DNA from 2 places in the Rhizobium sp. O111 genome. Region 1 is predicted to be linked to the other one. Evidence: riboswitches for the same ligand, from Rfam matches in the RefSeq annotation. Region 1 holds a riboswitch; the other holds the start of a gene.
What was found. Region 1 has a riboswitch for S-adenosylmethionine ahead of ACVTFQ_RS00745 (O-succinylhomoserine sulfhydrylase). Riboswitches for the same ligand answer to the same signal wherever they lie in the genome.
Positions count from the first base shown of each region.

Region 2: it holds a riboswitch for S-adenosylmethionine, as region 1 does, so the genes downstream of both, metA (homoserine O-acetyltransferase MetA) here and ACVTFQ_RS00745 (O-succinylhomoserine sulfhydrylase) in region 1, are expected to answer to the same signal.

Region 1 covers NZ_JBSHXL010000001.1:140,968-151,705, reverse strand. The annotation lists gene ACVTFQ_RS00750 (2'-deoxycytidine 5'-triphosphate deaminase) at 58-1,152, opposite strand; SAM riboswitch at 1,226-1,304, shown strand; gene ACVTFQ_RS00745 (O-succinylhomoserine sulfhydrylase) at 1,349-2,533, shown strand; gene apaG (Co2+/Mg2+ efflux protein ApaG) at 2,741-3,133, shown strand; gene ACVTFQ_RS00735 (Hsp33 family molecular chaperone) at 3,196-4,191, opposite strand; gene argF (ornithine carbamoyltransferase) at 4,284-5,201, opposite strand; gene ACVTFQ_RS00725 (aspartate aminotransferase family protein) at 5,249-6,445, opposite strand; gene ACVTFQ_RS00720 (GcrA family cell cycle regulator) at 6,873-7,418, shown strand; gene phoB (phosphate regulon transcriptional regulator PhoB) at 7,500-8,183, opposite strand; gene phoU (phosphate signaling complex protein PhoU) at 8,220-8,933, opposite strand; gene pstB (phosphate ABC transporter ATP-binding protein PstB) at 8,977-9,792, opposite strand; gene pstA (phosphate ABC transporter permease PstA) at 9,807-10,738, opposite strand, start outside.
Region 2 covers NZ_JBSHXL010000001.1:3,394,231-3,404,968, forward strand. The annotation lists gene ACVTFQ_RS16975 (MDR family MFS transporter) at 1-1,336, opposite strand, end outside; gene ACVTFQ_RS16980 (MarR family winged helix-turn-helix transcriptional regulator) at 1,454-1,990, shown strand; gene ACVTFQ_RS16985 (OmpW/AlkL family protein) at 2,075-2,755, shown strand; gene ACVTFQ_RS16990 (thiamine diphosphokinase) at 2,843-3,499, shown strand; gene ACVTFQ_RS16995 (ABC-F family ATP-binding cassette domain-containing protein) at 3,503-5,326, shown strand; gene ACVTFQ_RS17000 (ester cyclase) at 5,334-5,729, opposite strand; gene ACVTFQ_RS17005 (DUF5666 domain-containing protein) at 5,878-6,501, shown strand; gene ACVTFQ_RS17010 (ABC transporter ATP-binding protein/permease) at 6,517-8,346, opposite strand; SAM riboswitch at 8,498-8,575, shown strand; gene metA (homoserine O-acetyltransferase MetA) at 8,610-9,533, shown strand; gene ACVTFQ_RS17020 (aldose epimerase family protein) at 9,671-10,693, shown strand.

The DNA.
Region 1 (10,738 bases):
TTCCAACAGATGGCGGCTAGTGTCAAGCGGCCTTGAAGCACTTGCCGGTTATGTGGCTCAGATCCGGAAGTGCTTGGAGAGCTTGAGGCCTTGTGCCTGGTAGTTGGAGCCGAGGCCGGTGCCGTAGAGGCTTTCGGGGTGTTCCTGCATGTGCTCGTAGACCAGGCGGCCGACGATCTGGCCGTCTTCGAGGATGAAGGGCACCTCGTGGCTGCGGACTTCGAGGACGGCGCGGCTGCCGCGGCCGCCGGCGGGGGCGTGGCCGAAGCCGGGGTCGAAGAAGCCGGCGTAGTGGACGCGGAATTCGCCGACCAGCGGATCGAAGGGCGTCATCTCGGCGGCGTAATGCGGGGGCACGTGGACGGCCTCGCGCGAGACGAGGATGTAGAACTCATCCGGATCGAGGATCAGCTCGTTGCGACCGCGGCTGTAGATCGGCTCCCAGAAATCGAAGATATCGTGCTGGGCCTTCTTGTCGACATCGACGACCGCCGTGTGGTGCTTGCCGCGATAGCCGATCAGGCCGTCCTTGTCGCCGGCGAGATCGATCGACAGCGCAATGCCGCCGCCCGAGACGTTCGGCTTGGTGCTTGCGACGAGTGTCTCGGCATCGTGCAGCGCCAGCAGTTCCGGTTCGCCGAGCAGCGACTGGCCGATGCGGAAGCGGATCTGCGACAGGCGCGAGCCGCGACGCACGACGATCGGGAAGGTGCGCGGCGAGATTTCGAGATAGAGCGGGCCGGAATAGCCGGCCGGGATCTTGTCGAATTCCTGCGCGTAATCGGTGATCACGCGGGTGAAGATGTCGAGGCGGCCGGTCGAGCTTTTCGGATTGGCCGAGGCCGACATGTCGGCCGGCAGATCGAGGCGCTCCATCAGGGGCACGATGTAGACGCAGCCGGTTTCGAGCACCGCGCCTTCCGAAAGGTCGACGACATGCAGGCTCAATCGGTCGAGCTTGTCGGAGACGAGGCTGTTCGGACCCGGCATGAAGCTGGCGCGGACGCGGAAGGCCTTGGCGCCGAGGCGCAGATCAAGGCTCGCCGGCTGGATCTGGTCGCTGTCGAGCTCGCGCTCCGCGACGAGGCGCCCCGTCTCGAACAACGCGGCAATCGCGCGGTCTGCCAATATTCCTGTTTCGCGAGCCATCATGCCCCATCCATAATTTGCCGCAGACAAAACCAAAATCGAGGAATTGACGCAAGCGCGCAACAGCAGTATTGCAGCTTTATCCCGTGGTGATTTGGCCGGTCGGCTTGCAGCCACGTTAAACAAGTGGCTAAATAGACCGGGTTGAAACCGGTCTGCATTCGCGGCCGGTTTTTTTGTGTTTGAAAGTGGTGATGGCATGAGCAAGACTTGGCGCCCGGCAACCCAACTGGTCCACGGCGGAACGCTGCGCTCGCAGTATAGCGAGACATCCGAGGCGATCTATCTCACGCAAGGGTTTGTCTACGACAGCGCGGAAGCCGCAGAAGCGCGCTTCAAGGGCGAGACGGAGGGCTATATCTACGCCCGCTACGGCAGTCCGACCAACGACATGTTCGAAAAGCGCATGTGCGCGATGGAAGGCGCCGAAGAAGCCCGCGCCACCGCATCGGGCATGGCAGCCGTTGCCGCCGCCATCCTCTGCCAAGTGAAAGCCGGCGATCATATCGTGGCCGCCCGCGCGCTCTTCGGTTCCTGCCGCTGGGTGGTCGAGACGCTGGCGCCGAAATACGGCATCGAGTGTACGCTGGTCGATGGCCGCCATCTGGAAAATTGGGAAAAGGCGATCCGCCCGAATACCAAAGTGTTCTTCCTGGAAAGCCCGACCAACCCGACGCTCGAAGTGGTCGATATCGCAGGCGTTGCCAAGCTCGCCAACCAGGTCGGCGCCAAGGTCGTGGTCGACAACGTCTTCGCGACGCCGATCTTCCAGAAGCCGCTGGAACTCGGCGCCCATATCGTCGTCTATTCCGCGACCAAGCATATCGACGGCCAGGGCCGCAGCCTCGGTGGGGTGATCCTCTCGGATACGGAGTGGGTCAACGAACATCTGCAGGACTATTATCGCCATACCGGCCCGGCTATGTCGCCGTTCACGGCGTGGACGCTGCTGAAGGGTCTCGAGACGCTGCCGCTGCGCGTCAAGCAGCAGACCGAGAACGCCAGCAAGATCGCCGACTTCCTGGCCGAGCAGAAGCAGGTGGCCAAGGTGATCTATCCCGGCCGCAAGGACCATCCGCAGGCCGATATCGTCGCAAAGCAGATGAAGGGCGGCTCGACGCTGGTGGCGATCGAACTCAAGGGCGGCAAGGAAGCGGCGTTTGCCCTGCAGAACGCGCTTGAGATCGTGAAGATCTCCAACAATCTCGGCGACGCGAAGAGCCTGATCACGCATCCGGCGACGACCACGCACAAGAACCTGACGGATGAGGCGCGCGCGGAACTCGGCATCTCTCCGGGCACCGTGCGCCTGTCGGCCGGTATCGAGGATACCGACGACCTGATCGAGGATTTCGCGCAGGCACTCTCCAAGATCAAGGCCTGATCAAGAATAGCCGGCCGGGTCGATGTGATCCGGCCGGCATTTAAACGCGTATTTTTGCAATTTACTCGCGCTGAGCGGGAGTGGCATTAGTCTTAACGCGCGAATTTTTCGCGCTTACAGCCAATTGATTGCGGATTCCAGCCTGGTTTATTGACCTGCCGCACCTCTTATAAGATACCAGTAAGGTATTCTTATTATGGTGTAGGCATGTACCGCGCCCTGACACGAGATATTGAAGTGGTGGTCGAGCCCTTTTACCTGGAGGAGCAATCCGACCCGGACGACGACCGCTATGTGTGGGGCTACCGCATCGTCATCAGCAACAATTCCGACCTCACTGTACGCCTCGTCAACCGCTACTGGAACATTACCGACCAGAACGGCGTCGTCGACGAAGTGAGCGGCGCCGGCGTCGTCGGCGAGCAGCCGACGCTCAGCCCCGGCGATACCTACGAGTATTCGTCGGGCTGCCCGCTCGATACGCCATCGGGCCTGATGTTCGGCCACTACCAGATGGAAACCGATAAAGGCGAGGTCTTCCAGGTGGAAATCCCCGCCTTCTCGCTTGATTCACCCGGCCTGCTCAGAGTGCTGAACTAACCTTTTTTGTCGCATGTCGGTGCCGCAAAACCGCTGCACGGTCTTGCGCGACATGCTTCAGCTTATTCAGCCGCCTGCGCGAGCTCTTCGGCCTCGAAACGATAGGTCGTCGAGCAGAATTCGCAGGTGACCGCGATCTTGCCCTCTTCCTGGCTAGCTTCGATCTCCTCGGCGGAGAAGCCCTTGAGCACGCCCTTGATCTTCTCGCGCGAGCAGGAGCAGCGGTCGAACACTTCGCGCGGCTCATACACGCGCACGCCGCGCTCGTGGAAGAGCCGGAACAGCAGGCGCTCGACGCCGACCTGCGGATCGGTCAGCTCATCGGCGTCGATGGTCTCCACCAGCGAACGCGCCTCGGCCCAGGCATCGTCTTCCGCATGCTGGACGGTACCTTCGTCGCCATCGCCGCCGTGCAGGTCGGCCTGGCGCATGCGCTCGGGCGCTTCCGGCAGGAACTGGGCAACGAGGCCCCCTGCCCGCCAGCGATGACGCGGCTTGCCCGCTTCGTCGCGGTCGAGCAGTTCGGCGGCGGCAAGGCGCACGCGCGTCGGGATCTGCTCCGACTGACGGAAGTAGGTGCCGGCGATATCCTCCAGCGTGGCGCCGTCGAGCGCGACGATGCCCTGGTAAGGCTGACTGAACTTGCCATGGTCGATGGTGAACGCCAGCATGCCCTTGCCGAGCAGCTGCTCGGGCTCGGCGCGACCGGCGGCGACCGCCTCGTCCAGAAGCGTCTGGTCGAAGCGGGCATAGGCGCGCACGTTCTCAGGCGTCGAGAAGTCGGCGACAAGCAGATCGACCGGGCCGTCGCTCTTGGTCTGCACGGTGAACTTGCCTTCGAACTTCAGCGACGTGCCAAGCAGCACCGTCAGCGCGATGACTTCGGCCAGCAGGCGGGCGACGGGTGCGGGATAGTTGTGGCGATCGAGGATCGCATCCAGCATCGGGCCGAGCTGGACGGCGCGACCGCGCACATCCAGGCCTTCCACCTGAAACGGAACGACATGATCATCACCGGCGAAATCGAATTCGCCGAGGGTGGCTGCAGCTTCTGCCATGGTCTTCTCCTAGTCTGAGGGCAGCGGACGAGCCCGTCCATCCGCCAGCGCGGCCACGGGCCTGTCCGGCCCGATGTGGCCTCCAGTATGGTTCAGATCGCGCCCAGGCACCAAGCAAGAATCGACTTCTGCGCATGAAGACGGTTTTCCGCTTCATCGAAGACCACGGATTGCGGGCCGTCGATCACTTCGTCTGTAACTTCCTCACCACGATGGGCCGGCAGGCAATGCATGAACAATGCATCCTTGTCGGCCTGTGCCATCAAAGCCGAATTGACCTGATAAGGCTGGAAGACGTTGTGACCCCGGGCCCGATGTTCCTGATTCATGGAGACCCAGGTATCGGTCACCACGCAATCGGCGCCGGCGACCGCACGGTCTGCATCATGGCTCAGCATGATCTCGGCGCCCTCATTGCGGGCCCAGTTCAGATAGTGATCCTTCGGCTCGGAACCAAGGGGTACCGCCATGTTCATGCGATAACCGAAACGAGCAGCCCCTTCGACCAGCGAATGCAGCACGTTGTTGCCATCGCCCATCCAGGCGATCGTCTTGCCCTTGATGGGGCCGCGATGCTCTTCGAACGTCATGATATCGGCCATGATCTGGCACGGATGGGTGTCATCCGTCAGCGCGTTGATGACGGGAACGGTCGCGTGTTCGGCGAGCTCCAGCATGCGCGCATGGTCGGTCGTGCGGATCATGATCGCATCGACATAGCGCGACAGAACCTTGGCGGTATCGCCAATCGTTTCAGCGCGGCCGAGCTGCATTTCGGTGCCCGAGAGGAACAGCGTCTCGCCGCCGAGCTGGCGCATGCCGACGTCGAAGGAGACGCGGGTGCGGGTCGAGGGCTTTTCGAAGATCATCGCCAGCATCTTTCCTGCCAGCGGCTTGTCGCCCTGGCCGGCCTTGAAGGCCTGCTTACGGGTCTTGGCGTCGTCCATGATGACCCTGAGGTCGGAGGAGGTTACCGCGGAAAGATCGAGAAAGTGTTTTGGGGAAGCCATCTGTCTTTAACCTGTTGCGCCCGCCATCCGGCCGGGCATCCATCCATTCAAGCCGTCTTCTTTGCCTTGGCGCGCACGCTCTCGGCGGCACGCTCCAGGCGCGCGAGGCCTTCGCGGGCTTCATCGGCCGTGACGACAAGCGGGGGGAGCAAACGGATGACATTGTCGCCGGCCGGAATGGCCAGCAGGTTGGCAGCGCGGATGGCCTGCAGGAGCTCAGCCGACGGAACAGCCGCCTTGACGCCAAGCATCAGGCCTTCGCCCCTGACATCCTCGATCACATCGGGGAAACGATCCTTCAGCGATGCGAGACCCTGGCGGAAGACGAGTGCGACGTCGCTGACGTGCTGCAGGAAGCCTTCCTCGAGGATCACGTCGAGCACGGCATTGCCGACGGCCATGGCGAGCGGGTTGCCGCCATAGGTCGAGCCATGGGTGCCGGCCTTCATGCCGGAGGCAGCTTCAGCAGTTGCCAGGCAGGCGCCGAGTGGGAAACCACCGCCGATGCCCTTGGCGGCGGCGAGAATGTCCGGCGTTACGCCCAACCGCTCATAAGCAAAGAGCTTGCCTGTACGGCCGACGCCGGTCTGAACCTCGTCGAGGATCAGAAGCAGGCCGTTTTCATCGCAAAGCTGACGCAAAGCCTTCATGAACTCCACAGTCGCAGGGCGGATACCGCCCTCGCCCTGTACCGGTTCGATCAGGATACCGGCCGTGGCATCGGTGATGGCGGCGCGAACGGCCTCGATATCACCGAAGGGAACCTGGTCGAAACCGGGCGCCTTGGGGCCGAAGCCTTCCAGATACTTCTCCTGGCCGCCGGCGGCGATCGTCGCCAGCGTGCGACCGTGGAAGGCGCCTTCAAAGGTGATGATGTGGAAGCGCTCGGGATGACCCTTCGAATACTGGTAGCGACGCGCGGTCTTGATCGCGCATTCCAGCGCTTCGGCGCCGGAGTTGGTGAAGAACACCTTATCCGCGAAGGTTGCATCCGTCAGCCGCTTGGCGAGACGCTCCTGACCGGGGATCTCGTAAATGTTGGAAAGGTGCCAGACCTTATCGGCCTGATCCTTCAGTGCTCCGACGACATGCGGGTGGCTATGGCCGACAGAGGTCACGGCAACGCCCGCGCCGAAATCGAGATATCGCTCGCCAGTTTCGGTGATCAGCCACACGCCCTCTCCTCGCTCGAACCGCAGCGGGGCACGAGAGTAGGTATCATAAAGCGGCGCGGCTTCAGCCATGGCGCGATCTCCTGTCATTCGCTCAATAATCGCCCGGACTCCGGCTAAAAAGCGGGTGCCCGGAAATGAAAAATGCCGCCTTTCGGCGGCGAGGGGCACTATTGTCTTTTCGCAGTGCGATGTCAACAAAACTGAGCTTTTGTCGCATGCGTCAAGCAAGCATCAGGGCGCCGGCGAGCTATCAACAGCTAATGTTGCAGAAATGACTCTACCACCCAGCAAGTTGGGGAAAACCGAGAAATCGATTCGCCGCGATTCAACCGACTCTTGTCACGGAGTCGCCCTCACTCTAGGTTAAAACTCAATTACTAGACTGCATGCGGCGGAACTAGTCACCAAAATCGAGCAAGCGTTTCTTGGTCCGGACACGTCCGTGCCATGGGTGAGGGATTCTGCCTACACCAACGCAATAAGGCGGAGACAGGGCATGAACTGGACAGACGAGCGCGTTGAAAGACTGAAGAAGCTTTGGGCCGAAGGCCTGAGCGCCAGCCAGATTGCGGCACAACTTGGCGGTGTAAGCCGCAACGCCGTCATCGGCAAGGTCCACCGTCTGAACCTGCCTGGCCGCGCCAAGGCCGGCGGCACGACGACGGCGACCAGAGCACCGAAGCGCCCGGCGGTTTCGACGCCCCGCCCCGCCAGCAACTTCAATTCCGCACGCATCTCGCCAAGCCGCGCCGTTGCCCGCCCGCAGGGCGCAGTGGCTCTCAAGGAAGAGATGGATATCGATGCGATCGAGGAAGTCCGTTACCGTCCCGCTTCCAACGTTGTCGTTCCGATCTCGCGCCGCCTCGGCCTCACGGAACTGACCGAGCGTACGTGCAAGTGGCCGGTCGGCGATCCGCTGACGGATGACTTCCACTTCTGCGGCTGCGAATCCCCTGACAACTCGCCATACTGCACCTATCACCAGCGCATGGCCTACCAGCCGGTCAACGAGCGCCGCAAGGCAGCCAACCGGGTCGCATGACCCGGAAAGCCGGATAAGGAACAAAAGAAAACGGGCCCTTGCGGGCCCGTTTTTCGTTGGATCGGATGAAATGGAAGCGCCTTACGCTTCCATCGAATAGCCGGCGCCGCGAACGGTGCGGATGACATCTTGCATGTTCGAGAAGTTGAGCGCCTTGCGCAGGCGGCCGACGTGTACGTCGACGGTGCGTTCGTCGACATAGATGTCATGGCCCCAGACGCCATCGAGCAGCTGCGAGCGGGAGAAGACACGGCCGGGCGACGACATCAGGAATTCCAGAAGGCGGAATTCGGTCGGTCCCAGGCGGACTTCGCGGCTCTTGCGGTGAACGCGGTGGGTTTCGCGATCGAGCTCGATATCGCCGCACTTCAGCAGCGAGGAGAGCACTTCCGGCTTGGCGCGGCGCAGCATCGCCTTGACGCGGGCGACGAGCTCAGGCGTCGAGAACGGCTTGACGACATAGTCGTCGGCGCCGGTCGACAGGCCGCGAACACGTTCGCTTTCCTCGCCACGGGCGGTCAGCATGATGATCGGCAGGCGCTCGGTCTCCGGGCGCATGCGCAGGCGACGGCACAGCTCGATGCCGGAAACGCCGGGCAGCATCCAATCGAGGATCAACAGGTCGGGCGTGCGTTCCTGCAGCCGGATTTCGGCCTCGTCACCGCGAAGGATGGTATCGACTTCGAAGCCTTCGGCCTCGAGGTTATAGCGAAGAAGCACGCTCAGTGCTTCTTCGTCTTCAACGACTGCTACTCTTGGGATCATTCGTCTCGGTCTCCTGGGGGCGTGGGTCCGGAACGCTTATTCCGTGACCGCGCCGACGGTGTTGGCGGTGTCGTCCTTCGGACGCTCGCCTTCCGGCTGGGCGCCGGTAGCCATGTAGTAGATGGTCTCTGCGATGTTGGTGGCGTGGTCGCCGATGCGCTCGATGTTCTTGGCGCAGAAGAGAAGATGCGTGCAGCTGGTGATGTTGCGCGGATCTTCCATCATGTAGGTCAGCATCTCGCGGAACAGCGAGGTGTACATCGCGTCGATTTCCTCGTCGCGCTCGCGGATCGACTTGGCGCGGTCGGCAACGCGGCTGGTGTAGACGTCGAGAACTTCCTTGAGCTGGACAAGCGCCAGTTCGGAAAGATGCTCGAGGCCACGAGCGAGCTTGCGCGGAACGCCCGTGCTCTGGACAGCGATGACGCGCTTGGCAGTGTTCTTGCCGAGATCGCCGACGCGCTCGAGATCGGCCGCGATGCGGATCGAGCCCATGATTTCGCGAAGGTCGGCGGCCATCGGCTGGCGGCGGGCGATGGTGATGATCGCCTTTTCGCCGATCTCGCGCTCGGCGTGATCGAGGATCACGTCGTCGGAGATGACCTTCTGGGCGAGCGAAGTGTCGCCGTTGACGAGCGCGCGAACAGCGTCGCCGACCATCTGTTCCGCGAGGCCGCCCATTTCGGAGATGCGGCGCGTCAGGAACTTGAGATCATCGTCATAGGCGGAATAGATATGTGTCGATGCCATGGGGCTTATCCTTGAATGTCCTGAGGTTTACCGGTTTCGGAGATCAGCCGAAGCGGCCCATGATGTAATCCTGGGTGCGCGGATCATCCGGGTTGGTGAACATCTTGTCGGTATCGTTCTCCTCGACGAGGTTGCCGAGGTGGAACATGGCGGTGCGCTGCGAAACGCGTGCTGCCTGCTGCATCGAGTGCGTGACGATGACGATCGTGTAGGCTTCGCGCAGCTCGTGGATGAGCTCCTCGACCTTGGCGGTCGCGATCGGGTCAAGCGCTGAGCAGGGCTCGTCCATGAGGATGACTTCGGGGCTGACAGCAATCGCGCGGGCGATGCACAGACGCTGCTGCTGACCACCCGACAGGCCGGTGCCGCCTTCATGCACGCGGTCCTTGACCTCGTTCCACAGGCCGGCGCGCTGCAGGCTCTGCTCGACGATGACGTCCATGTCGGCCTTCGCCTTGGCGAGACCGTGGATGCGCGGGCCGTAGGCGACGTTTTCGTAGATCGACTTCGGGAACGGGTTCGGCTTCTGGAACACCATGCCAACGCGGGCGCGCAGCTCAACGACGTCGATATCCGGATCGTAGATATCATCGCCATCGAGCGTGATCTTGCCGGTAACGCGGCAGTTGTCGATCGTGTCGTTCATGCGGTTCAGGCTGCGCAGGAAGGTGGACTTGCCGCAGCCCGACGGACCGATGAGAGCCGTCACGGTGTTTTCGCGGATGTTCAGCTTCACGTCGAAAAGCGCACGCTTCTCGCCGTAGTAAACCGAGACGTCCTGGCCGATCATTTTATACGGAATGGTATTCATCTTCTGGTCTAGCGCCTTCTCAACTGCGGCTTCCGTCAACATGTTCATGATGTTTACTCCGTTTACCAGCGGCGCTCAAAGCGACGACGCAAGAGGATGGCTCCGAGGTTCATGACGATCAGGAACAGGAGCAGGACGATGATGGCGCCGGACGTGCGCTCGACAAAGGCGCGTTCGGCTTCGTTTGCCCACATGTAAACCTGCACCGGCAGAGCCGTGGAGGGATCCATCGGGGTGGCAGGCGCATTGGCGACGAAGGCGACCATGCCGATCAGGAGCAGCGGCGCGGTTTCACCGAGCGCGTGCGCCAGACCAATGATGGTGCCGGTCAGGATGCCAGGCATTGCCAGCGGCAGGACGTGGTGGAACACCATCTGCATCTTCGAAGCGCCGAGACCAAGAGCGGCTGCGCGGATCGAAGGGGGCACGGCGCGCAGTGCCGCGCGGGTGGCGATGATGATCGTCGGCAGCGTCATCAGCGTCAGCACCAGGCCACCGACCAGCGACGCGGAGCGCGGCAGGCCTGCGAAGTTGATGAAGACGGCGAGACCGAGCAGACCGTAGACGATCGACGGAACGGCCGCGAGGTTGTTGATGTTGACCTCGATCAGGTCGGTCAGCTTGTTCTTCGGCGCGAACTCTTCGAGGTAGATCGAAGCGGCGACACCGATCGGCAGCGACAGGGCAAGAACGATCAGCATCAGGTAGAGCGAGCCGATGAGGGCGACGCCGAGACCTGCGGCTTCCGGACGGCTGGAATTGCCGTTGACGAAGAGGCCGGTGTTGAACTCCTTGTGGAGCGTGCCGCTGGCGGCCATCTGCTGCATCCAGCCAACCTGGCGGTCGTTGACCTTGCGGTTCTTCTCGTCAACCGTCAGGTCGATCTGGCCCTTGTTGGCCGAGTCGACGTTGGCGTCGGCGAGAAGCGTGACGTTGACCGTCTTGCCGATGAGCGACGGATCGGCAACGACCATGTCGCGGAGCACGATCGGCG
Region 2 (10,738 bases), 3.3 Mb from region 1:
GCGTCAGCTGCTCGATATCGGCAACGCCGGGAATGGAGGAGCCGACGCGCGAGAGCTGCGAGCCGATGATCGCGCCGTAGATCGAGATCGCGATAGAGGCCCCGCCCATGCGCGACAGTGTCACCGAACCGGTCGCCGCACCGATATCGCGCACCGGCGCCGCGTTCTGCACGCCGATGATTGGCACCTGTTGTGCCAGGCCGACCCCGACACCCTGCAGTGTCATCACCGCGCCGATGAAGATGATCGGCGTGCCGGCATGAAACTGCGACAACAGCGCGAAGGCCAAGGCATTGCAGCTGAGGCTGGCGATAGCGAACGGCTTGTAGCGCCCCGTCACCGAGATGATCCGTCCGGCCGAGATCGACCCGCACATCAGGCCTCCGGTCAGCAGGATGAAGAGCAGCCCGGCCGCGGACGGAGAAAGCCCTGTCGTGGTCTGCAGGAAGAGCGCGAAGTAGTTCACCATGCCGATAGCGATGCCGCCGCTCATGATCGACATGATCAGCAGCAGGCTGAAGGTCGAATTGCGAAACAGCGACAGCGGAATGATCGGTTCGGCGGCACGGCGCTCGACGAACACCCACGACACCAGGAAGACCACGCCGGCGGTGATGATTGCGAGATTAAGCGGGGCGATCAGCGACCCGAACACCTGCGCGCCATCAGCGGCAAGCACAATACTCGTCGTCGTCAGCGCCAGCAGAATGGCGCCGGCATAATCGATCGTCGGGCGACGGTTCGGCTTGCGATAGGGAAGCATGAAAACCAAGCCGCCAAGCACAACGGCGCCGATCGGGATATTGACGAGGAAGATCGAGCGCCAGCCGAAGAGATCGCTCATCGTGCCGCCGAGCACGGGCCCGATAGCGCCCGACGCCATCAGCACAAGGCTGACATAGCTCTGGTATTTGGCGCGCTCGCGCGGCTCGAAGAGATCGGCCGTCACCGCGAAGATCGACACCATGATCCCGCCACCACCGAGACCCTGCAGCAGGCGCGCGGCGATCAGCGTGTTCATCGACACCGCCAGCCCGCAAACCGCCGAACCCACGGTGAAGATCAGGATCGCGGCCATCATCACATATTTGCGGCCGAAGAGATCGCCGAGCTTGCCATAGAGCGGCATCACCGCGCTGACAGCCAGCAGATAGGCCGAGCCGACCCAGCTGAACCGCTCAAGATGCCCGAACTCACCGACGATTGTCGGAAGCGCCGTGGCGACGATCTGGTTGTCGAGCATGGCCATGAACATGGCGGTCATCAGGAAAAGAAAGAGAATGAGCCGGCGACGGGGGTCGGTCACCAGCGGCTGCGCTGCGATCTGTGGGTTCATGGGGGCGATCTTTCTGGTTAGGGCGCAATTTATGTGCTATCAGCATATAAATGTCAACGTCATATAAATGACATCAGCATATTTTCCTCCCCGATCGCTTCTGTTATCCTCCACCCCATGACAGATACTTTGCAAATCGACCCCGACACCACGCCGACCGAAGATGATATCGCCCATATCGGCCAAAGCATGAGCCGTATGCGCATGATCACGGGGCGACGACTGATTGCCCGCCTCGCCATCGAAAAAGTGGCTCCGGATCTGGAGCTCTCACATCTGGATGTTCTCGAAGCCGTCAAGCTCGCCCGCAGAAATGGCGAGGTGACCGTGGGAACGATTGCCGAGGCCATGCGCATCGATCCGTCCCGCGCAAGCCGCATTGTCGCCGACATGGTGGGCCGCGGTGTTCTAGAACGCGCGGCATCTCAGCAAGACGCCCGGCGGATCCTGGTGGTGATCACGCCATCCGGCTGGAGCCTGCTCACGGAACTGAAATCTCAGAAGCTCGCAATCATCAAGGATGTCGTCTCCGACTGGTCGTCCGAGGACGCCAAAAACTTCGCCGAGCTGTTTGATCGGTACATGACCGGTTTCGAGCGCGTTTTCGCCATGCGCGACAAACACTTGCCCGCGACACCAAAAGCCGGAAAATAGATCGAGAGATTGATCTGAATCAAACAGTTACCTTGCCACGTTTCATAGAACTCCCCCTGACCATAAAACCTAGGAGAGAATCGAATGAAACGCCGCCTGGCAAAACTAAAGGGCATGTTCGCTGCCGTCGTTCTGGTTGCCGCCGCCCATCCGGCCATGTCCGCCGACCTGACCCAGCCGACCGCGGCACAGGAAGCGACACAGAGCCAGAGCCCCTGGATGATCCGCCTGCGCGCGCTTGGCGTCATCACCCAGGATTCCGGCTATGTCGGCGGCGTCGCCGGCTCGGATCTCTCCTATTCGGACACGGTCGTTCCTGAATTCGACGTCACCTACTTCTTCACCGACAACATCGCCGCCGAACTCATTCTCGGCACGACATTCGCCAACGTTACCGGCAAGGGTTCGATCGAAAGCCTCGGCGATGTCGGCAAGACCTGGCTGCTGCCACCGACGGTGACGCTGCAGTACCACTTCACCGACTTCGGCAACTTCAAGCCCTATCTCGGCGCCGGTCTGAACTACACCATTTTCTACAACGAGAAGGGCAAAAGCGCCCAGAGCCTCGACATCGACAACACCTTCGGCGTCGCGCTCCAGGCCGGCTTCGACTACATGTTCGACGAGCACTGGGGCCTCAACGTCGACGTCAAGAAAATCTTCCTGCGTCCCGATTTCAACGTGAACGTCGGCGGCACCGACATGACCGGCAAGGCCAAGCTCGATCCCTGGCTGATCGGCGCCGGTGTGACCTACCGTTTCTAAAGCCAACCTTTATCGCAGAAACGCTTGAGGGCGCGGACAAACCATGTCCGCGCCCTTTCCCTTTTCCTCCGCTTTGCGCTATGGGCAATGCCCATGAGCCAATCCACCTTCACCATCCTGCTCGGCGGCGAGCTGCACATGACGGAGCGCCTTCGCGCAGCCGTCTCCGGCAGCCGTTTCATCGCCGCCGACGGCGGCATGCGGCACGCGCTGGCGCTCGATGTCAGGCCGGAGCTCTGGGTCGGCGATTTCGATTCCACGCCGGATGATCTGACGGCCGCATTCTCGGACATTCCGCGAAAGCCCTACCCCGCCGCCAAGGCCGCCACCGATGGCGAGATCGCCGTGTCGGAAGCGATCGCGCGCGGCGCAACGCGACTGATCCTCGTGGGCGCCCTTTCAGGCGACCGTTCAGACCACGCGCTGCAGCACCTCATCTACGCCGTCAGCCTCGCCGAGACCGGCCTCGATGTACTGCTCACCTCGGGCACGGAGGAAGCCGTGCCGCTGATCACGGGCACCATCACGCTCGATCTGCCGAAGAACAGCCTGTTTTCCGTTCCCGCCTTCAGCGAGCTCAGCGGCCTCTTCATCGAAAACGCGCGCTATCCGCTCAGCGATTTCCATTTGCCCTTCGGCTCGTCGCGCACCATTTCCAATGTCGCGGAAGGCCCCGTGCGCTTCTCGCTTCAAAGCGGCCGCGCCATCGTGCTCGCCCGCCCTTACGATCTTTCTGGAGTCTGATTTTTGGCGCCCCCTATCCTTAAACTCGACGATATCTTCCTGAGCTTCGGCGGCGCGCCGCTTCTGGCCGGTGCTGCCCTGCAGGTGGAGCCCGGCGACAAGATCTGCCTTGTCGGCCGCAACGGCTCCGGCAAGTCGACACTCCTGAAGATCGCCGCCGGCATGGTCGAGGCGCAGTCCGGCGAAGTGTTCCGCCACCCGTCGTCGACCGTGCGCTATCTCGAACAGGCGCCCGATTTCGCCGGCTACAGCACCGTGCAGGCCTATGCGGAAGCGGGGCTTGGACCGGGTGACGATCCCTACCGCGTCACCTATCTTCTCTCGCATCTCGGCCTCACCGGCGAGGAAGATCCGAAGAACCTCTCCGGCGGCGAAGCGCGCCGCGCCGCCCTTGCCCGCGTTCTGGCGCCCGAGCCCGATATCCTGCTCTTGGACGAGCCGACCAACCATCTTGACCTACCCACCATCGAATGGCTGGAAGGCGAGCTGCAGAAGACCCGCAGCGCACTGGTTCTGATCTCGCACGACAGGCGCTTCCTGGAAAAAGTCTCGACCGCCACCGTCTGGCTCGACCGCGGCACCTCGCGCCGCCTCGACCGTGGCTTCGCCCATTTCGAGGCCTGGCGCGACCAAGTGCTCGAGGCCGAGGAGATGGAGCAGCACAAGCTCGGCAAGGCGATCGAGCGCGAGGAGCACTGGCTGCGCTACGGCGTCACCGCGCGCCGCAAGCGCAACATGCGCCGCCTCGGCGAGCTGCAGACGATGCGCGCCAGCTATCGCGGCCACAAGGGTCCGCAGGGCACCGTTCAGGCCACCGTCTCCGATGCGCAGGAATCCGGCAAGCTCGTCATCGAAGCCGACAAGATCACCAAGACTTATGGCGAACGCCCGATCGTCACGCCGTTTTCGATCCGCGTTCATCGCGGCGATTGCATCGGCCTCGTCGGCCCGAACGGCGCCGGCAAGACGACGCTCCTGAAGATGCTGACCGGCCAGTTGCCGCCCGATACCGGCATCATCAAGCTCGGCACCAATCTGGAGATCGCCACGCTCGACCAGAAGCGCGAGGATCTGAACCCCGAGGACACGCTGGCGCATTATCTCACCGACGGGCGCGGCGAGAACCTGCTTGTGAACGGCGAGCAGCGCCACGTCACCGGCTACATGAAGGAATTCCTGTTCCAGCCGGAGCAGGCCCGCACGCCGATCAAGAACCTCTCCGGCGGCGAGCGCGCCCGCCTGATGCTCGCCCGCATGCTGGCGCGGCCGTCCAACTTGCTTATCCTCGACGAACCGACCAACGACCTCGACATCGAGACGCTGGATCTGCTGCAGGAGGTCGTCGCAGGCTTCCCTGGTACGGTCATCCTCGTCAGCCACGATCGTGACTTCCTCGACCGCACCGTGACCTCGACGATCGCGCCCGCCGTGCCGGATGCGCCTGATGGCCGCTGGATCGAATATGCCGGCGGCTATTCCGACATGCTGGCGCAGCGCAAGGGTGCCGCCGACGAGCGCAAGAAGGCGGAGAAGGCCGAGAAGGCAAAAGCGCAAGACGCAGCCCCTGCCGCCGAAGCGCCGAAGGGCAAAGGAAAGCTCTCCTTCAAGCAGAAGTTCGCACTCGAAAACCTGCCCAAGGAGATGGCCAAGGCCGAAGCCGAAATCGCCAAGCGCGAGGAAAAGATGGCCGACCCCAACCTCTTCTCCAAGGACCCAACGACCTTCAACCGCCTGGCCGCCGAGATGGAGAAGTTCCGCGACAGCCTGGTGAAGATGGAAGAAGAGTGGCTGGAGCTCGAGATGCTCAGGGAAGAGCTGGAGGGCTGAGCGCCCTCTACGCCACCGAAAGCTGGGCCTCGATCGCCGCCTTGTCGACGATCGACCACACGTTGGCGATCTTGCCGTCGGCAAACTCGTAGAACACGTTCTCTGAAAACGAGATCCGCCTGCCGTTGACGGGCAGACCGAGAAATGTGCCTTGCGGGCTGATGTTGAAATTCAGCCGGCTGGCCACCGTGGTGTCATCGGCGATCAGGATCTGTACGTCGAAATAGAGGTCGGGTATCGCGCGAAACTCGGCCTCACGCGCCTGCCGATAGCCATCGAGGCCAACCATCTGGCCGTTATAGCGCACATCCTGCCCGACATACGTGCCGAGGTTTTGCCAATCCTGGGAATTCAGGCAGTCGATGTAGGCATGGTATACATCCGCAAGTCTCTTCTCCGGCATTCAAGCTCTCCTGCCCGTTGGCAATCCCCTGCCAGATAGCTCCCGTCTCCGGGTCGTAAACCCTCACATTTCATTGATTGGCCAGCGCCAAGACCTCGTGCCTAAGCTCCCGAAGGCTCCCGCCCCCGGAGCCAAGAGGAGAAAACCCATGTCTCGCTATCTGATTACCAGCCATGTCGCGGCGCTTGCCGTCGGCATTCTTCTGAGCACGTCGCAGATCACATCGGCAGCTGATGCGCAGCGCGTGCGCGTTCGTGGCGATATCGCGAGCCTTTCCGGCGACACGCTCGTCGTCAAGACCCGCGAGGGCGCCAACCAGACCATCGCGCTGAAGCCGGAATGGAAGGTTGGCGGCATCAAGAAGGCGTCGGTCGAGGACATCAAGCCCGGCGATTTCGTCGGCATCGCCTCGCTGCCCAAACAGGACGGCGGCGATGGCGCACTCGAGGTGCTCATCTTTCCGGCTGCCATGAAAGGCACCGGCGAAGGCAGCCGCCCCTGGGATCTGAAACCCAACAGCAGCATGACCAACGCGACCGTCGCCAAGGCGGTCAAATCCGTCGATGGCCACACCGTGACACTGACCTATCAGGGCAAGGAAAAGACCATCTCGATATCGGACGATACGCCGATCGTGACCTTCACCGCCGCGCAGATGTCGGACCTGACACCGGGCGCGCATGTCATCGTAATGGGCGAAAAGGCAGCCGACGGAACGGTCTCCGCAGCACAGGTCACGGTCGGCACCAACGGCATCGTTCCGCCGATGTGATCCCGATCGAAGCGATCAGAGCGCCGGCGCCGGCGTGTTCGGCGCCTTGTCGGCGACCCTGCTCTCATCAGGCTTGGCGGCAAGTGCTTCGAGATGCAGCACGCGCGGATGGAACGCCTCGATGTAGGCGTCGGAGCGGCCGATATAGATCATCGTCGCATCCGGCATCGCCTCGAGCACCTTCATCATCGTCGACTGCCATTCGGGCTCCATGCCCTCGAGCACTTCGTCGAAGACCATCCATTGCGGCCGGACCAGCAAGAGGCGCGCGAAACCGATAGCCCGCTGTTCATCGGCATCGAGCAGCTTGTCCCAGCGTGCGCGCGTATCCAGGCGGGCAACGAGATTGTGCAGCCCCGCCTTTTCGAGCGCCGCCACCACATCGTCGTTCTTGTAGGTGTCGGCGGCTGCGGGAAACGCCAGCGCTTCGCGCAAAGTACCACCCGGAATATAGGCCGATTGCGGCACGAACAGCATGTCGTCGGTAGGTGGCAGGCCGATCTTGCCGCTGCCGCAAGGCCACAGCTCCGACATCGCCAGGAACAGCAGCTTGCGATTGACGTTGTGATCGCCGTTAATCATCACCTTCTCGCCGGCCTTGATGGTGACGCTGCCCTCATGCAGGCGGAAGCCGCCGCACTGGTCGATCTCCTCGTCCATCTTGGTGGCGATGGTCACATCCTCAAGCGTCAGCGTGCCCGGCGCGCTGCGCTCATAGGCGATCGTTTCCTTGAGATCGACATCGTCGCCCATCGTGGTGAGAGCCTGGCGGAAATCGGTGACGCGCATCAAGGTCGCGCGCCATTCGGCGATCGGGCCGAAGTTGGAGACATACCAGCGCAGCGCCGTGTTGACCTGGTTGAAGGCGCCGACCGACATCATCAGCTGGCCGAAGGTGAGGCCGCCGGAGAAATAGGCGGGCGCCGCCACGATGATCGGAATGACGACGACGAGCCAGCCGTAGCCGGCCGACACCCAGGTCAGATTGACGTTGGCCATCGCCAGCTTCTTGATGACGGCGAGAACGGCGCTGATATCGGTGTTGATCCGCCCCCGTTCATTTTCCTCGCCACGCGCCGCCGTGATCGCCGGAATGTTCTCGTTGGCATGCATCAGCGCGAAACGCAGCTCGGCTTCCTTGGAGAAACGATCGGCATTGAGCTTGACGAGCTTGCGTCCGACGAGCTGGCTGAGCACCGAGGCCGACGCGGCATAGAAGATCGCCGCCCACACCATATAGCCAGGAATGGAAAAGGCGTACTCGCCGAAACGGAAGACGAAGCCGCTCGACAGCTCCCAGAGAACGCCGATGAAGCTCACCAGCAGGATCGTCGATTGCACCAGACCGATGACAAGACCCGTGGTGCTTTCCGCCAGATTGCGCGCATCCTCATGCAGGCGCTGGTCCGGATTGACGCCAATCAGCCCGCTGGACGCCAGCCTGAGCGCCCGCTTGCGCTGCAGCCACTGGTCGACGAGATCGCGCGTCAGCCCCTCCCGCATGTAGAGCGCCGTCATCTGGTTCAGCCAGGCCTGCACCACGTTGAGCAAAAGCAGCATGCCGGCGATCAGCGCGAAGATCTTCAGCTGGTGGAAAAACCCCGGCAGATCGCGACGCGAGATGGCGTCGTAGAATGGCGCGTTCCACTGGTTGAGGATGACGGTGGCATAGGCTGTCGCCAGAATGATGCCGATCAAAGCCGTCGAGAGAATGAGCACCGGCGCGCGCACCCTGGAGTGCCAGAATGCCGAAAACATCACCTTGAGGCGGAAGATCAGGCTGAGATCATACCCTACCCGGTCCTGCCCCTGGATGCTCGGTCTGCTTTTGACGTCCTCTGCCATCATGCTTCCTTACGCGTATGTAGCACCTGAATAGCACCGTGAGTCAGCCTGTCCAGCAACAGTTTCTAGCATCAGGTAATGCGCGAGTTACCTCGGCAAATAGGCGACGCCGCGTATCGGTCATTGATTCGCGGCCTGACTGGGTCTATTTAGAGCGCTCCGTGGTGATTTGGCCGGCCGGCTTGCAGCCACGTTAAAGAAGTTGCTAAAGGGCCGCGTGCGGACCGATAGCGATATTTTCGTTTTTTCATCGAGTGACCGCTATGCCGATCAAGATCCCCGATACCCTGCCCGCCTTTGAAACCCTGGTTCAGGAAGGTGTGCGCGTAATGACCGAGACGGCCGCGATCCGTCAGGACATTCGCCCCCTGCAGATCGGGCTTCTGAACCTCATGCCGAACAAGATCAAGACCGAGATCCAGATGGCGCGCCTCATCGGCGCCTCGCCGCTGCAGGTCGAGCTGTCGCTTGTTCGCGTCGGGAACCACAAGGCGAAGAACACCTCGGAAGATCATCTCTTCTCCTTCTACCAGACCTGGGAGGAGATCAAACACCGGAAGTTCGACGGCTTCATTATCACAGGCGCGCCGATCGAAACGCTTCCATACGAAGACGTTACTTATTGGGATGAAATGCAGCAGATTTTCGACTGGACGCGCACCAACGTTCACTCCGCGATGAATGTCTGCTGGGGCGCGATGGCCGCGATCTACCATTTCCACGATATTCCCAAGCACGCGCTAACGGAAAAGGCCTTCGGCGTCTATCGCCACAAGAACCTCAAGCCGTCGTCGGTCTATCTCAACGGCTTCTCCGACAATTTCGAGGTTCCGGTCTCGCGCTGGACTGAAGTGCGCCGCGCCGATATCGAAAAATCCGACACGCTGGAAATCCTGATGGAATCGAGCGAGATGGGAGTCTGCCTCGTTCACGAGAAGAAAGGCAATCGGCTCTATATCTTCAACCACGTCGAATATGATTCGACATCGCTCGGTGACGAGTATTTCCGCGACGTGAATGCCGGCGTTCCGATCAAGATGCCGCACAATTACTTCCCGCACAACGACCCCTCGATCCCGCCGCAGAACCGCTGGCGCAGCCACGCGCATTTGCTGTTCGGAAACTGGATCAACGAAATCTACCAGACGACGCCTTACAATCTGGAAGATATTGGCGAGGACGGCTGAGACCTTTTCGCTTTGCTTGATACGCCGCCGGACCTGACCGGCGGCGTTTGTTTTTTATATCGCGGCGGTTGCGATTTCATTCAATTGAGAGCAGGTTCCCTCGCGAAATTGCGGACGCGAACCGGGGAGGAAACAGGATGGCGGATGGATTGAAGCGGGACGTTTTTGGAACGACGAAGACGGGCGAGACCGTCCATCGCGTCGAAATCTCGGGCGGCGGGCTCACCGCCAAGGTGATCACCTGGGGCGCCGTCATTCAGGATCTCAGGCTCGAAGGCCATGACGCGCCGCTCACCCTCGGCTTCGATGATTTCGACAGCTACCCCGCCCATTCCGCCTATTTCGGCGCGACGCCCGGCCGCAATGCCAACCGCATCGGCGGCGGCAAGTTCACGATCGACGGCAAGAATTATCAGCTCGACCTCAACGAAAACGGCGTCAGCCACCTGCATGGCGGCTTCGAGAACATCGCGCTGCGCAACTGGACGATCGTCGAGCATGACAGCGACCGCGTCGTCCTGAAGATCGTCGACGCCGACGGCCGCGGCGGCTACCCCGGCAATTGCACTATCCTCGTCACCTACCGCGTGCATGGCGATGGCGAACTCTCGGTCGTCTACGAGACGACCAGCGACCAGCCGACCATCGCCAATGTCTGCCAGCACGCCTATTTCAATCTCGACGGCCGCGATGACACGCTTGGCCACGACATCATGATCGCGGCCGACAGCTATCTTCCGACCGACGAGCGCCAGATCCCGACCGGCGAGATCCGCCCGGTGCAAGGCACGGTGTTCGACTTCCGCGAAATGGCCTCGCTGAAGCGCTTCGAGGGCGACACCCAGGCGCTCTACGATCACAATTTCTGCCTCTCGTCCGAACGTGTCGCCAAGCGCTCGGTGGTGCTCGCGCGCAGCCTCTATTCCGGCGTGTCGATGGAAGTGCGCACGACCGAGCCCGGCGTCCAGTTCTACGCCGCCTTCAAACTCGACGTGCCGGTGCCTGGTATCGGCGGCCGCAAATACGGCCCCTTCGCCGGCTTCTGCCTGGAAACCCAGATCTGGCCCGACGCCATCAACCACGAGGGCTTCCCCAACGCGGTTCTGCGCCCCGGCGAAGTGCTTCGCCAGGAAACGGACTACATCTTCTCGAAGAGCTGACGGCCACCTGCCGACCATGCCCGATGTCATCAAACCCTCGCAGAC